Regions from separate parts of the Bradyrhizobium sp. 87 genome, predicted to be linked through region 1. Evidence: predicted binding sites of a transcription regulator. Region 1 holds the regulator's gene; each other region holds the start of a gene.
The links. The regulator PhoB, encoded in region 1, activates phosphate uptake and scavenging genes when phosphate is short. The targets are predictions, from matches to a motif close to TGTCATNNANCTGTCAT.

Region 1 (4,789 bases):
GAACGAGGTCAAGGACAAGCTCAACGCCTCCGGCCTGTCGCTCTCCGGCGGCCAGCAGCAGCGCCTCTGCATCGCCCGCACCGTCGCGGTGCGGCCCGAGGTGATCCTGTTCGACGAACCCTGTTCGGCGCTCGACCCGATCTCGACCGCCAAGGTCGAGGAGCTGATCCAGGAGCTGTCCGAGGATTACACGATCGCTATCGTCACCCACAACATGCAACAGGCGGCGCGCGTCTCCGACAAGACCGCCTTCATGTATCTCGGCGAGCTGATAGAGTTCGACGACACCAGCAAGATCTTCACGTCGCCGTCAGATCGGCGCACGCAGGATTACATCACCGGCCGGTTCGGCTAGGAGACGCGACATGGGTTCTGAACATACCGCAAAGGCTTTCGACACCGACCTCCAGGAACTCACTCGCCTGGTCGCCGAGATGGGCGGCATCGCCGAGCGCATGATCGTCGAGTCCGTCGACGCGCTGATCCGCCGCGACGTCCCGCTCGGCCAGCGCGTCGTCGCCATCGACACCGAGCTCGACGCGCTGCAGAAGCGCATCGAGGAGCGTGCGGTGCTCACCATCGCCCGCCGCCAGCCGATGGCGGTCGATCTGCGCGAGATCGTCGGCGCCATGCGCGTCGCGACCGATCTCGAGCGCATCGGCGACCTCGCCAAGAACATGGGCAAGCGCGTCGCGGCGCTGGAGACGGACTTCCATCCGCTCAAGCTGTTCCGCGGCCTCGAGCACATGACCGACCTCGTGCAGCAGCAGGTCAAGTCGGTGCTGGACGCCTATGCCGCGCATGATTTGCCGGCGGCGATGGCGGTGTGGAAGGGCGACGAGGAAGTCGACGCCATCTGCACCTCGCTGTTCCGCGAACTCCTCACCTACATGATGGAGGATCCGCGCAATATCTCGTTCTGCATCCATCTGATGTTCTGCGCCAAGAACATCGAGCGGATCGGCGACCACGCCACCAATATCGCCGAGACCGTGTTCTACATGATCGAGGGCCAGGCGATCACCGACAAGCGGCCGAAGGGCGACATGACGACCTTTGCCAACACGGTACCGAACACCTGAAGACTTAAGGAGCGACGACCCGATGGGCGCACGCATTATGGTGGTTGAGGACGAGGAAGCCCTGACCGAGCTTCTCCGCTACAACCTCGAAGGCGACGGCTATGACGTCGAGACGGTGATGCGCGGCGACGACGCCGACACCCGCCTCAAGGAGCACATCCCCGATCTGATCGTGCTCGACTGGATGCTGCCGGGCCTGTCAGGCATCGAATTGTGCCGGCGGCTTCGCACCCGTCCCGAGACCAAGCAGCTCCCGATCATCATGCTCACCGCGCGCGGCGAGGAGAGCGAGCGGGTGCGGGGTCTTGCGACCGGCGCCGACGATTACATCGTCAAGCCGTTCTCGGTGCCGGAGCTGCTGGCGCGCGTGAAAGGCCTGCTGCGGCGCGCGAGCCCGGAGCGCCTCGCCACCGTCCTTGCTTTTGGCGACATCGAGCTCGACCGTGACAAGCGCCGCGTGGCGCGCTCGGGCCGGCCGATCGATCTCGGTCCGACCGAATATCGCCTGCTGGAGTTCTTCCTGGAGCATCCGGGACGGGTGTTCTCGCGCGAGCAGCTGCTCGACAGCGTCTGGGGCCGCGACATCTATATCGACGAGCGCACCGTCGACGTGCATATCGGCCGCCTGCGCAAGCTGCTCAATCTCGGCCGCGAGCAGGACCCGATCCGCACCGTCCGCGGCGCCGGCTACGCGCTGGATGATCGCTTCGCGAAGGCGGAGCAGGTGTAGGGTTGCAGGCTTGTTTGTTGGCGAGCTGTCCCTGCATTCTCAGCCGTCGTCCCGGACAAGCGAGCGAAGCGAGCGCTGATCCGGGACCCATAACCACCGAACGTGGTTTGGCGAAGACTCGGAGTGACCCCTTCCGCACGATTATTGCGTGCTCGGAGTATGGGTCCCGGCCCCCCGTGCGCAATTGCGCACTAGGCCGGGACGACACTGAAATTGTTGAACTGTCTTCGCGTGACGACTAACGGGGACCCGGCTTTACCGGTGCGCGGCGCCGATCCGACGCGGGCTGGTACGCAACGCGCGAGTGCTGGGCGCAATAGGGCAGTCCGGACAGCGCCCTTCCACCGCAGAAGAAGAAGTCCGGGCTCGAGGGATCGCCGACCGGCCAGTGGCAGGTCGCCTCGTTCAATTCCAGCAGCGACAGCCGCTGGCTCATCGGCACCACGTTGTCGTAGGTGACCGGATCCGGCTCAGCCTCGACCTCGAAGGCCTGCGCCAGCGCGGTGTTGCCGCGCGAGATCGGGCGGCTCACCCGCATCATGTGCTGCGCGGGGCGCGCCTTGCGCGGCCGCGGCGCTGCCGATGATGGGCTCTTGGCGCGGCCCGAAAGGCCGAGCCTGTGCACTTTGCCGATCACGGCATTGCGGGTCACATTGCCGAGCTCCGCCGCGATCTGGCTGGCCGAAAGTCCGGCCTCCCAGAGCTTTTTCAGCTGCTCGACGCGATCATCGGACCAGGTCAAAACCGTCATTGCACCCTTTCCCTCGCTGCGCGCCAGCCATCCTGGGGCCTCGCAGCGAATGCCTAAGCCTTCAAAAACCCGTGCCGCCAGAATCCCTTAAGGCTCGCCGGGCGCGTCTTGAACGCCCGAACGTTTACGCCGGTACATAAGGACTTAAAGATCAGAACCACTGCACGAGATGTCGTATCTGACAATCCAAACGCTACAATATGGCGTGACTCCCGCGCAAGAGTCCGCCGACTCGCTTCCACATGTTCCGTGGCCAAATCCCGCAAAATCGGCACCGCAAGACTACGGATTCAGCGTTTCGCGAGGCTTTCCGGGCGGCATTGACACCCGTTTCACCAGGCCTAAGATAGTCGCACGTGCCGCCCTCAAGAGGCGGCACGTTTCGTTTTCCGGGCCGGTCGATGGTGCGTTGCGCAATGCACGCTCACTCCGTCCGCAACATTCAAGTGACCATCATGACTAACAGCGCAGCGCCGCATTTGCTCCCCGTTTTCGCCAGGTCCGACCTTGGTTTCGAGCGTGGCGAAGGCTGCTGGCTGATCGCGACCAATGGCGAGCGCTATCTCGATTTCACCTCCGGGGTGGCGGTGAATGCGCTCGGCCATGCCCATCCGGCGCTGGTCGCGGCGTTGCAGGAGCAGGCCACCAAGCTCTGGCACATGTCGAATCTGTTCCAGAGCCCGGACGGCGAAAAGCTCGCCGCGCGCCTGTGCAATGAAAGTTTCGCGGATTTCGTGTTCTTCTGCAATTCCGGCGCCGAAGCGCTGGAATGCGTGATCAAGGTCGTGCGCCGTTATCACGCCGCAAAGGGTCATCCCGACCGCTATCGCATGATCACCTTCGAAGGCGCCTTCCATGGCCGCACGCTGGCGACGCTGGCCGCAACGGGATCGGCAAAATATCTCGAAGGTTTCGGCCCTCCGATGGAGGGCTTCGACCAGGTTGCGCATGGCGATCTCGATGCCGTGAAAAAGGCAATCGGTCCGCAGACCGCCGGCATCCTGATCGAGCCGATCCAGGGCGAGGGCGGTGTGCGTTCGGCAACGCCCGCCTTCCTGAGGGCGTTGCGCCAGCTCTGCGACGAGAAGGGTCTGTTGCTCGCCTTCGACGAGGTGCAGACCGGCATGGGCCGCACCGGCGATCTGTTCGCGTACCGCCGCCTTGGCGTCGAACCCGACGTGATGTCGCTGGCCAAGGCGCTCGGCGGCGGCTTCCCGATCGGCGCCTGCCTTGCGACCGCCGAAGCGGCGTCCGGCATGACGCCGGGCTCGCACGGCTCGACCTTCGGGGGCAATCCGCTCGCGATCGCGGCTGCGAACGCCGTGCTCGACGTCATGCTCAAGCCCGGCTTCTTCGACCACGTGCAGAGGATGTCGCTGCTGCTCAAGCAGAAGCTCGCCTCCGTGATCGACCGTCACGGCGATGTCGTCAGCGAAGTGCGCGGCGAGGGCCTCCTGATCGGCATCAAGGCCGTGGTGCCCTCCGGCGATCTCGTTGCAGCCTTGCGCGACCAAAAGCTGCTCACCGTCGGTGCCGGCGACAATGTCGTGCGTTTCCTGCCGCCTTTGATCGTCACCGAAGCCGAGATCGAGGACAGCGTCGGGCGGCTCGAGCGCGCCTGCACCGCGTTGTCCGGCAACAAGCGGGCGGCAAGCTGATGAGCAAGTCGCCCGATAAAACACCGAAGCACTTCCTCGATATCAACGAGCTGCCGCTGTCGGAGCTCAAGCGCATGCTCGCTGCGTCCTCCGCGATGAAGGCGAAGCAGAAGGCGCATCAGCCGGTCAGGCCGCTCGAAGGCAAGACCCTGGCGATGATCTTCGAGCGCCCCTCGACGCGGACGCGGGTGTCTTTCGACGTCGCCATGCGCCAGCTCGGCGGCGAGCCCATCATGCTCACCGGCGCCGAAATGCAGCTCGGCCGCGGCGAGACCATCGCCGACACCGCGCGCGTGCTGTCGCGCTATGTCGACGCCATCATGATCCGCATCCTCAATCACGATGCCCTGCTGGAGCTTGCAGCGAACGCCACCGTGCCCGTCATCAACGGCCTGACGCGCCGCTCGCATCCCTGCCAGGTGATGGCGGACCTCATGACCTACGAGGAACATCGCGGCCCGATCGAGGGCAAGACCGTGGCCTGGACCGGCGACGACAACAACGTGCTCGCCTCCTGGGCGCACGCCGCCGAGCGCTTCAAGTTCCAGCTCAATGTCGCGACGCCTCC
Region 2 (4,789 bases), on a different contig from region 1:
GGTCGGCGCCCTCGATCGCCTCCGAGAACAGTTTTCCAAACGCGCCGAAATCCGACACGGCAATAGCGAGCACGCCGGCAAACGGGCCGAGCCCGACCACGTTGATCCACACCAGCGCCCAGATCAGCGTGTCGACTCCGCGGATTGAATCCAGGAAGCGCCGCACCGGAAACCGCAAAATCCTCGACGGCACCACATTGCGCGCGGCAAGAAGACTGACCGGCAGCGCGAAGACCGCGGCCAGCGTCGTGCCGAGCAGCGCAATCGACAGCGTCTCGCCCAGCGCCTTCAGATAGACCGGCAGCGACGAGCCGGGATCCGGCGGGATCATCATCAGGCTGATCCAACCGAGCTGGCTGAGCCCCGCGAACAACCGCGACGGCGAGAAGTCGAGATCGATGAGGCCATAAATCAGAACCGCGAGCGCCGCGACGATCATCGCCGGCATCGGGAGCCGCGCCGAAGCCGGCCGGTCGAACACATCAGGGTAGCGCGCGCGAAGCGCTGATGTGTCAATGTCCTGCGGCCCCGTCACGTCCGCGCCTCCTTGCCGAACAGGCGGCCGCGCAGCCAGCCGGTGCTGATGTCGATAATGAAAACCGTGACGATGATGGTGAGCAGGATGGCGCTGACGTCCGAGTAGTAGAACTTGCGGATGGCGACGACGAGCTCCTGGCCGATGCCGCCGGCACCGACGAAGCCCATCACGGAGGCCTCGCGGACGTTGATCTCGAAACGCAGCAGCGCGTAGCTGGCATAGCCCGCCGTGACCTGCGGCAGGATGGCGAAGCGCATGCAGGACAGCCAGCTCGCGCCGGTCGAGCGGACGCCTTCGACCGGTTTCATGTCGGCGTTCTCGACGATCTCCGAGAACAGCTTTCCAAGCGCGCCGGTGGAGTGAATCGCGATCGCCAGCACGCCCGCCATCGGCCCCAGCCCGAAGGCGATCACGAAGATCAGGGCAAACACGATGCCGGGGACCGTGCGGGCGAATTCGAGCAGGCGCCGCACGACGAAGCGCAACCACGGCGCGGGCGAGGTGTTTTCAGCCGCAAAGAAGTTCAGGCAAAACGCAAAAGTCGCGCCGATCAGCGTGCCGACATAGGAGATCAGCAAAGTCTCGCCCAGCATCCTCAGCCATTTGCGCCAGCCCCACAGCCACTCGCCGACATCGGTCCAGACCCGCTGGCCGGTGTCGAGTGTGAGGATGCGGTCGAAATAGCTGATGAAGTTGCCAAAGTGGGCGAACAGCGTGCGCAGATTCACTTCAGCGCCGATCGCGGCCAGACACAGTGCTGCGGCGAAGATCACGGCTCCAGACAGGATTCGGAGCCGCTTGCGCGCCACCGCCTGGCGATAGGCGGCGTTGAGCACGGCGAGCTGTTGCTCGGGGAGGATCGAAACCGCGACGGTCATCTTGGGCAGGAAAATGGTCAATCAAAGAGAAAGAGCCGGGTCCATCGACCCGGCTCCAGTGGCATCGTCCCGAAACTCAGGACGCCTTCTTCTTACGCAGCGCATCGACGAACTTGATCAGCTCGATCGTGCCATCCCAATCCTTGGTGGTCGCGGGATGAAAACCCTTCTTCTGGCCGTCCTGGAGGCGATGGAACGCAGCCTTGTCCTTGGCCGGCGCGTCGAAGAACGCCTTGGCGATGGCGGCCTTGGCCTCTTCCGGCAGGTCAGAATTGTAGGCATAGGGGCCGTTGATGATCGGCGCCGACTTGTGGATGATGCGGAAATCATCCTTCTTCATCGCCGAGCCATCGGCATTCTTCAGCATGCCCTTGGTCAGCATCTGCGCTAATGTCGAGTCGTTGTCGCTGGTCCACTGGTTGGCCGCGACGTCGACCGTGCCCTGCGCCAGCGCCAGGATCGCGTTCTCGTGGCTTCCGGTGAAGACGACCTTGCTGAAATAGGTGTCGGCGTCCGCGATGCCCATCTTGTCGAGCTCGAAGCGCGGCACGTTGTTGCCGGAGGTCGAGTTCGGGTCGACCAGGCCGAGGTTCTTGCCCTTGAGCTGGTCGATGCTCTTGTAGGCGCTGCTCGCCTTGACGAAGAACATCGAGTAATAACCGGTGGAGCCGTCGGAGTTGATGTCGTTGGCGAAGGCGTCGGTCTTGACGCCGGTCAGGCGGGCGCGGGCGAACGAGGCCGAGCCGTAGCTCGCGATGTGAATGTTGCCGGCACGCTGGCCTTCGATTACGGCAGCGTAGTCGTTGGCGATGCGCAGCGTGACTTTCACGCCCAATTCCCTGGAGAGATAGCTCATGAACGGCGCCCAGCGCTCGGTCACGCCCGAGGCGTTTTCCGCCGGAATGACCGCGAAGGTCAGCTCGGGATATTTGGCTTTCCAGTCTTCGGCGGAGGCCGAAGTCGTCAACGCGAGCGCGGCGGCGCCGGCGAGAATCAATCTGCGAGTAATCATGATAGCCTCTTCATTGGTTGAGGTCGGTTGACGCAAAATTGGTAAGTCCTGATGCGGCGCAGCTCAGGCGGCGGCCGCCGTTCCAAGCGCCGGAATGCCCTGTCGCACCGGTGCAGGCGTGCCGCCCATGACTTCGGCGGCTTCGAGATCGTAGAGCTCGCGCGCCACGTGGTCGGTCAACTCGGCCGGCGCGCCGTCGAACACCACGCGGCCCTGCGCCATGCCAATCAGGCGGTCGCAATAGCTGCGCGCCAGGTCGAGCGAATGCAGATTGCAGAGCACCGTGATGCCGAAGTGCTTGTTGATGCGCAGCAGCGCATCCATGACGATCTTGGTGTTGCGCGGATCGAGCGAGGCGATCGGCTCGTCGGCGAGGATGATGTCGGGCTGCTGCACCAGCGCGCGGGCAATCGCGACGCGCTGCTGCTGGCCGCCGGAGAGCTGATCGGCGCGCTGGGCCGCGAGCGGGGCAATGTCGAACTGTTCGAGCGCGGACATCGCCAGCGCCCTGTCCTGCTCGGGCCAGGTCTGCGACAGCGAGCGCCAGGCCGGCATCGTCGCAAGCCGTCCCATCAGGACGTTGGTGAGCACATCGAGCCGGCCCACCAGATTGAACTGCTGAAAGATCATCGCCGAGCGCGCCCGCCACTGCCGCAGCTCCTTGCCGCGCAGCGCCGTGACGTCGAGGCCGTCGAACAGGATGCGGCCCTGTGCAGGGGTCGCGAGACGGTTGATGGTGCGCAGCAGGGTCGACTTGCCGGCGCCGGAGCGTCCGATCACGCCGACGAAGCCGCCGGGAGAGACTTGAAACGAGGCGTCGTCCACCGCGGCTTTCACGCCGAAGCGACACGTCAGACCTTCAACCACCAGCATGCAGGCTCCAGAGTAGCTGGGACCCACCGCTAACGCCGGCGCTTGACACTTGTGTGACACGGACGTTGCGGTGCGGCGATCCTACACACCTCATCTCCTGTTCATCCCCTGTCATGGCGTCGTCATGACATTGTCATCAAGCCGCTCGAAGAGAAACGCCCGCCCTCTCGTTCGGATTCAACATGGCCGCCAAAGCTCTTTCGGTCCAGCCGACTGTCGATCCCTCCGCGAAGCTGCACGACGCCAGGCTTGGGGCCTACACCGAGGTCGGCGCGCGCACGATGCTGCACGAGGTGACGATGGGGGATTACTCCTATGTCGTGAACGACGCCCAGATCACCTACACCACCATCGGAAAATTCTGCTCGATCGCGGCGATGACACGGATCAATCCGGGCAATCACCCGATGCAACGCGCCACGCAGGCGCACTTCACCTATCGTTCGAGCGCCTATTTCGAAGGCGAGAGCGACGACACGGAATTCTTCGACTGGCGGCGCCAGCATCACGTCCATATCGGCCATGACGTCTGGATCGGCGATGGCGCGATCGTTCTGCCGGGCCGCAACATCGGCACCGGCGCGGTGATCGCGGCCGGCGCCATCGTCACCAAGGACGTTCCGGCCTACACCATCGTCGCCGGCAATCCGGCGCGCATCGTGCGCCGGCGGTTCTCGGAAGAGGTTGCGGGGCGGCTTGCGAGGCTCGCTTGGTGGGACTGGGATCACGACAAGTTGCGTGAAGCCCTGCCCAATTTCCGCAAGCTCGGGATTGAGGATTTCCTCACGGCATACGAAGCAGGGGCACCCTCTTCTGCCAGCAAACGAAGCGCGGTCGCGTGACAGACATATTCCTCGAGGGCGGGCGGGCCCTGATCGGCTCCGAGTTCGCCGAAACGTCGCTTCTCGTGTCCGGAACGGACATCGCAGAGATCAATGCCTCGCGCAGCCGGGCGCGGCTGGCGATCAAGGCGCGCGATCTGCTGGTCCTGCCGGGCATCGTCGATCTGCATGGCGATGCCTTCGAGCGACAGATGATGCCGCGCGCCGGGGTCGATTTCCCGATCGACGTCGCGCTCGCCGACAGCGACCGCCAGGCGATCAGCAACGGCATCACCACGGTTTTTCACGCCACGACCTGTTCGTGGGAGCCGGGCCTGCGCAGCGCCGGCAATGCGCGCAGCCTGATGGAGGCGATCGAACGGCAGCGCCCGCAATTCGCCGCCGACACCCGCTTTCACCTGCGCCACGAGACCTACAATCTCGACGCCGAAACCGAGATCAGCCAATGGCTCACTGAGGGCCGCGTCGACCTGTTCGCCTTCAACGACCACATGGACGGCACGGTTGGGGACATGGCCAAGCCGCGCAAGCGCAATCGCATGGTGGAGCGCACCGGCCTGTCGAGCGAGGAATTCGACCGGCTGGTCGGACACATAATGTCCCGCGCCGCGGATGTGCCGGCTTCCGTGTCACGGCTGGCCGCGAC
Region 3 (4,789 bases), 400 kb from region 1:
GACATCGACCTTGCCGTCTCGCTGCCGGGCCTCGCCCGCGCGGAAGCCGAGGCGCTGGTCGAGAAGGCGCACCAGGTGTGCCCGTATTCCAACGCGACGCGCGGCAATGTCGACGTCCGTCTGACGGTCGTCTGATCGGTTAGCTGAAGCGGCTGGCCCGAGATACCCCTCGGGCCGGCCGCCTCCCTTGATTTGCCATCCCGCGGGATTGCGGCGAGCGGCCTGCATGACGCCCTACGCGCGAAGCCATTGCCGGCTCGGACGAACCTCGTTAGGCCTGTGATCAATACCGACACAGGGGACGCGAAGGCATGACTGAAGCCGCCAGTTCTGGAGCTGCCATGGGTGCAATGAGCGGCCTGCGCGTCATCGATCTGACGCGCGTGCTCGGCGGCCCCTATTGCACCCAGATCCTCGCCGACCATGGCGCCGACGTGATCAAGGTCGAGCCGCCCGCAGGCGACGAGGTACGCGACTGGGGCCCTCCCTTCCACGAGGAAGACGCGGCCTATTTCATCGGCATCAACCGCAACAAGCGCTCGATCGGCCTCGACCTCGCCTCCGAGGGCGGCCGGACCGTGCTGCTCAAGATGCTGGAGAGCGCCGACGTCCTGATCGAGAACTTCAAGCCGGGCACGCTGGAGAAATGGGGCATCGGCAACGAGGTGTTACGCGAGAAATTTCCGCGCCTCGTGCATTGCCGGATCTGCGGCTTCGGCGCCGACGGCCCGCGCGGCGGCAATCCCGGCTATGACGCCATCATCCAGGCCATGACCGGCATGATCGCGGCGACCGGCTCGCCCGAGAGCGGACCGATGCGGATCGGCGTGCCGCTGGTCGACATCGGCACCGGCCTCTATGCGGCGATCGGCATCTTGATGGCGCTGTCGGAGCGGCAGCGCTCGGGCCAGGGCCAGTTCCTGGAGACCACGCTGTACGAGACCGGTCTCGCCATCATGCATCCGCACACCGCGAATTATTTCATGCATGGCAAGCCGCCGTCGCTCACCGGCAACGAGCATCCCAACCTCGTGCCCTATGCGATCTTCCCGACCAAGACCGACGACATCTTCATCGGCGTCGGCAATGACGGCACCTTCCGCAAGCTCGCCAAGGAGATCGGCAAGCCCGAGCTCGGCACCGATCCGCGCTTTGCGCGCAACAAGGATCGCATCGGCAATCGCGAGGCGCTGCGGGCCGAGCTTGCCGCCGTGTTCAGCCAGCACGAGGCCGAGCCGCTGTGCAATCGCCTGCTCGCCGCGGGCCTGCCCGCCGGCCCCGTGCAGAAGATCGACCAGGCATTGACCAATCCGCACACGATCGCGCGCGGCGATATTATCGAGAAGGATTGGTACAAGGGCGTGGCGTCGCCGATCCGGCTCGACCGCAGCAAGCCGAGCCTGCGGCGCCTGCCGCCGAAATTCAGCGAGCACGCCGCCGAGGTCCTGGGCGAATTCGGCTACTCCAGGTCCGAGATCGACGCGATGGTCGAGCAGGGCACTGTCTGCGGCCCCGAGCGCAAGCGCTAGCGCCCTCGCCTTCCACATCCCACGGCAATGCCGCAGTGCGGTGCGGGCGCTCTGTGCACCGCGAACGGAGGACGCTGCGCGCGCGGCATTCGCCTATTTGACGGCTTCCCTTTTCCAGCGCTTGCCGCTTTCGTTTCGGCCGCTTACACAGTCATGTGAACGTCATATGGCGCTGCTAGCGCAAGCGATCATTTTTGACGGCCCAAGGGAGGTTTACTTGATGGCTCTTCGACATTTTGGAGCGGCTGCCGCTATTGCACTCACGGTTGGACTATCGGCCTCGCCGGCCTTGGCCGTGACCGAAATCCAGTGGTGGCACGCGATGACCGGCGCCAACAACGACGTCATCGTCAAGCTCGCCACCGACTTCAACGCGTCGCAGAGCGACTACAAGGTGATCCCGACCTACAAGGGCAACTATCCCGATACGATGAACGCCGGCATCGCGGCGTTCCGCGCCGGCAACGCCCCGCACATCATGCAGGTGTTCGAAGTCGGCACCGCGACCATGATGGCCGCGACCGGCGCCGTGAAGCCCGTCTACAAGCTGATGGCCGACGCCGGCGAGAAGTTCGACCCCAAGATCTACCTGCCCGCCATCACCGGTTATTATTCGACGTCGAAGGGCGAGATGCTGTCCTTCCCTTTCAACTCGTCCTCGACCGTGATGTGGGTGAACCTCGACGAGCTGAAGAAGGCGAACGTAGAGATCCCGAAGACCTGGCCCGAAACGTTCGAGGCCGCCAAGAAGCTGAAGGCTGCCGGTCATGACACCTGCGGCTTCTCGGGCTCCTGGATCACCTGGGTCAATCTCGAGCAGCTCTCGGCGTGGCACAACGTGCCGCTCGCCAGCAAGGCCAACGGCCTCGACGGCTTCGACACCTTGCTCGAGTTCAACGGACCGCTTCAGGTCAAGCATCTCGAAACCCTGGTCGAGCTGCAGAAGACCAAGACCTATGACTACGCCGGCCGCACCAACACCGGCGAAGGCCGCTTCACTTCGGGCGAGTGCCCGATCTACCTGACCTCGTCGGCCTTCTTCGGCAACGTCAAGGCGCAGGCCAAGTTCAACTTCACCGCCGTGCCGATGCCGTATTATCCCGACGTCAAGGGCGCACCGCAGAACTCGATCATCGGCGGCGCTTCGCTGTGGGTGATGGGCGGCAAGTCGGCCGAGGAATACAAGGGCGTCGCGAAATTCCTGACCTTCCTCTCCGACACCGATCGCCAGGTCTACATCCACAAGGCCTCCGGCTACCTGCCGATCACCAAGGCGGCCTACGCCAAGGCGAAGGAAGAAGGCTTCTACAAGGATCAGCCCTATCTCGAGACCCCGCTGCTCGAGCTGACCAACAAGGAGCCGACCGAGAATTCGCGCGGTCTGCGCCTCGGCAACATGGTGCAGCTGCGTGACGTCTGGTCGGAAGAGATTGAGCAAGCGCTGGCCGGCAAGAAGAGCGCCAAGCAGGCGCTCGATGCCGCCGTCGAGCGCGGCAACACGATGCTGCGGCAGTTCGAAAAGACCGCCGTCAAGTGAGGCAATGAGCGGCAGGCCGCGACCCGGCCTGCCGCTCTGCTGGCATCATGCAAAAGCAAGCCATCTTCCAGTCAAGACTGTTACCGTACGCGCTGGTTGCGCCGCAGCTCGCGATCGTCCTGATTTTCTTCTATTGGCCGGCCCTGCAGGCGGTGATCCAGTCCTTCCTGCTCCAGGATGCGTTCGGTCTGTCGACCACCTTTGTCTGGTTCGAGAATTACGTCGAGCTGTTCAAGGACGCAGCCTATTTCGAGGCGATCGTCCGGACCTTCTTGTTCTCGTTCGCCATCGCCGTCTCGTCGCTGTCCTTTGCGCTGCTGCTCGCCGTGATGGCGGACAAGCCGCTGCGTGGCTCGATGCTCTACCGCACGCTCCTGATCTGGCCCTATGCGGTGGCACCGCCCGTGGTCGGCGTGCTCTGGATCTTCATGCTGCATCCCTCGCTCGGCGTGCTCTCGCGCTATCTGCGCAATATGGGCGTCGACTGGAATCCGCTGCTCGACGGCGACCAGGCCGCGGCGCTGATCATCCTCGCCGCCGCGTGGAAGCAGATCTCCTATAATTTCCTGTTCTTCCTCGCCGGCCTGCAAGCGATCCCAAAGAGCGTGTTCGAGGCCGCCGCGATCGACGGCGCCCGTCCGATGCGGCGGTTCTGGACCGTGACCTTCCCGTTGCTGTCGCCGACCATCTTCTTCCTGCTGGTGGTCAACATCGTCTACGCCTTCTTCGACACGTTCGGCATCATCGACACGATGACCCGCGGCGGCCCCGGAACGTCGACGGTCACGCTGGTCTACAAGGTCTATTCCGACGGCCTGCTCGGCGGCAATCTCGGCAGCTCGGCGGCGCAGTCGGTGATCCTGATGGTCATGGTCATCGTGCTCACCGGAATCCAGTTCCGGTTCGTCGAACGCAAGGTGACCTACTGATGGTCGAGGAAGAGGGCTTCCGGCGCAACATCGCCCACATCATCCTCTGGATCGGGATCGCGGTCGTCGCCTTCCCCGTCTACATCGCGTTCGTCGCCTCGACCCAGGACAACGCGCTGATCGCCAACGGGCAAATGTCGCTGCTGCCGGGCGGCCATTTCTTCGAGGTCTACTACCAGACCATTTTCGTCGGCACGAGCGGATCGACCCGCGAGCCCGTCGGCAACATGATGCTGAACTCGCTGGTGATGGCGCTGCTGATCGCGGTCGGCAAGATCGCGATCTCGATCATCTCGGCCTACGCGATCGTCTATTTCCGCTTTCCCTTCCGGATGCCGATCTTCTGGATCATCTTCATCACGCTGATGCTGCCGGTCGAGGTGCGCATCTATCCGACCTACAAGATCGTCGCCGATCTGCACATGCTCGACAGCTATGCGGGCCTGTCACTGCCGCTGATCGCCTCCGCCACCGCGACGCTGCTGTTTCGCCAGTTCTTCATGACGGTGCCGGACGAGCTGCTGGAGGCCTCGCGCATCGACGGCGCCGGTCCCCTGCGCTTCTTCTGGGATACGCTGCTGCCGCTGTCGCGCACCAACATGGCGGCGCTGTTCGTGATCCTCTTCATCCTCGGCTGGAATCAATATCTCTGGCCGCTGCTGATCACCACCCGCGACGACATGCAGACCATCCAGGTCGGCATCCGCAAGATGATCACCACCACCGACGCGCTGACCGAATGGCCGATCGTGATGGCGACGGCCGTGCTCGCGATGCTGCCGCCGGTGTTCGTC

Region 2: a site for PhoB is predicted at 3,422-3,438, ahead of phnC (phosphonate ABC transporter ATP-binding protein). Genes of this name have one in related genera too.
Region 3: a site for PhoB is predicted at 1,679-1,695, ahead of ugpB (sn-glycerol-3-phosphate ABC transporter substrate-binding protein UgpB). Genes of this name have one in related genera too.

What each region holds. Positions count from the first base shown of each region.
Region 1 is NZ_JADPIQ010000048.1:725,036-729,824, forward strand. Features, by position in the region: gene pstB (phosphate ABC transporter ATP-binding protein PstB) at 1-355, shown strand, start outside; gene phoU (phosphate signaling complex protein PhoU) at 366-1,082, shown strand; gene phoB (phosphate regulon transcriptional regulator PhoB) at 1,105-1,812, shown strand; gene IVB50_RS12940 (GcrA family cell cycle regulator) at 2,051-2,563, opposite strand; gene IVB50_RS12945 (aspartate aminotransferase family protein) at 3,019-4,221, shown strand; gene argF (ornithine carbamoyltransferase) at 4,221-4,789, shown strand, end outside.
Region 2 is NZ_JADPIQ010000128.1:232,389-237,177, reverse strand. Features, by position in the region: gene phnE (phosphonate ABC transporter, permease protein PhnE) at 1-535, opposite strand, end outside; gene phnE (phosphonate ABC transporter, permease protein PhnE) at 532-1,416, opposite strand; gene phnD (phosphonate ABC transporter substrate-binding protein) at 1,493-2,428, opposite strand; gene phnC (phosphonate ABC transporter ATP-binding protein) at 2,492-3,301, opposite strand; gene IVB50_RS32460 (chloramphenicol acetyltransferase) at 3,484-4,143, shown strand; gene IVB50_RS32455 (alpha-D-ribose 1-methylphosphonate 5-triphosphate diphosphatase) at 4,140-4,789, shown strand, end outside.
Region 3 is NZ_JADPIQ010000048.1:328,176-332,964, reverse strand. Features, by position in the region: gene IVB50_RS11215 (organic hydroperoxide resistance protein) at 1-135, shown strand, start outside; gene IVB50_RS11210 (CaiB/BaiF CoA-transferase family protein) at 312-1,529, shown strand; gene ugpB (sn-glycerol-3-phosphate ABC transporter substrate-binding protein UgpB) at 1,750-3,066, shown strand; gene ugpA (sn-glycerol-3-phosphate ABC transporter permease UgpA) at 3,114-3,995, shown strand; gene ugpE (sn-glycerol-3-phosphate ABC transporter permease UgpE) at 3,995-4,789, shown strand, end outside.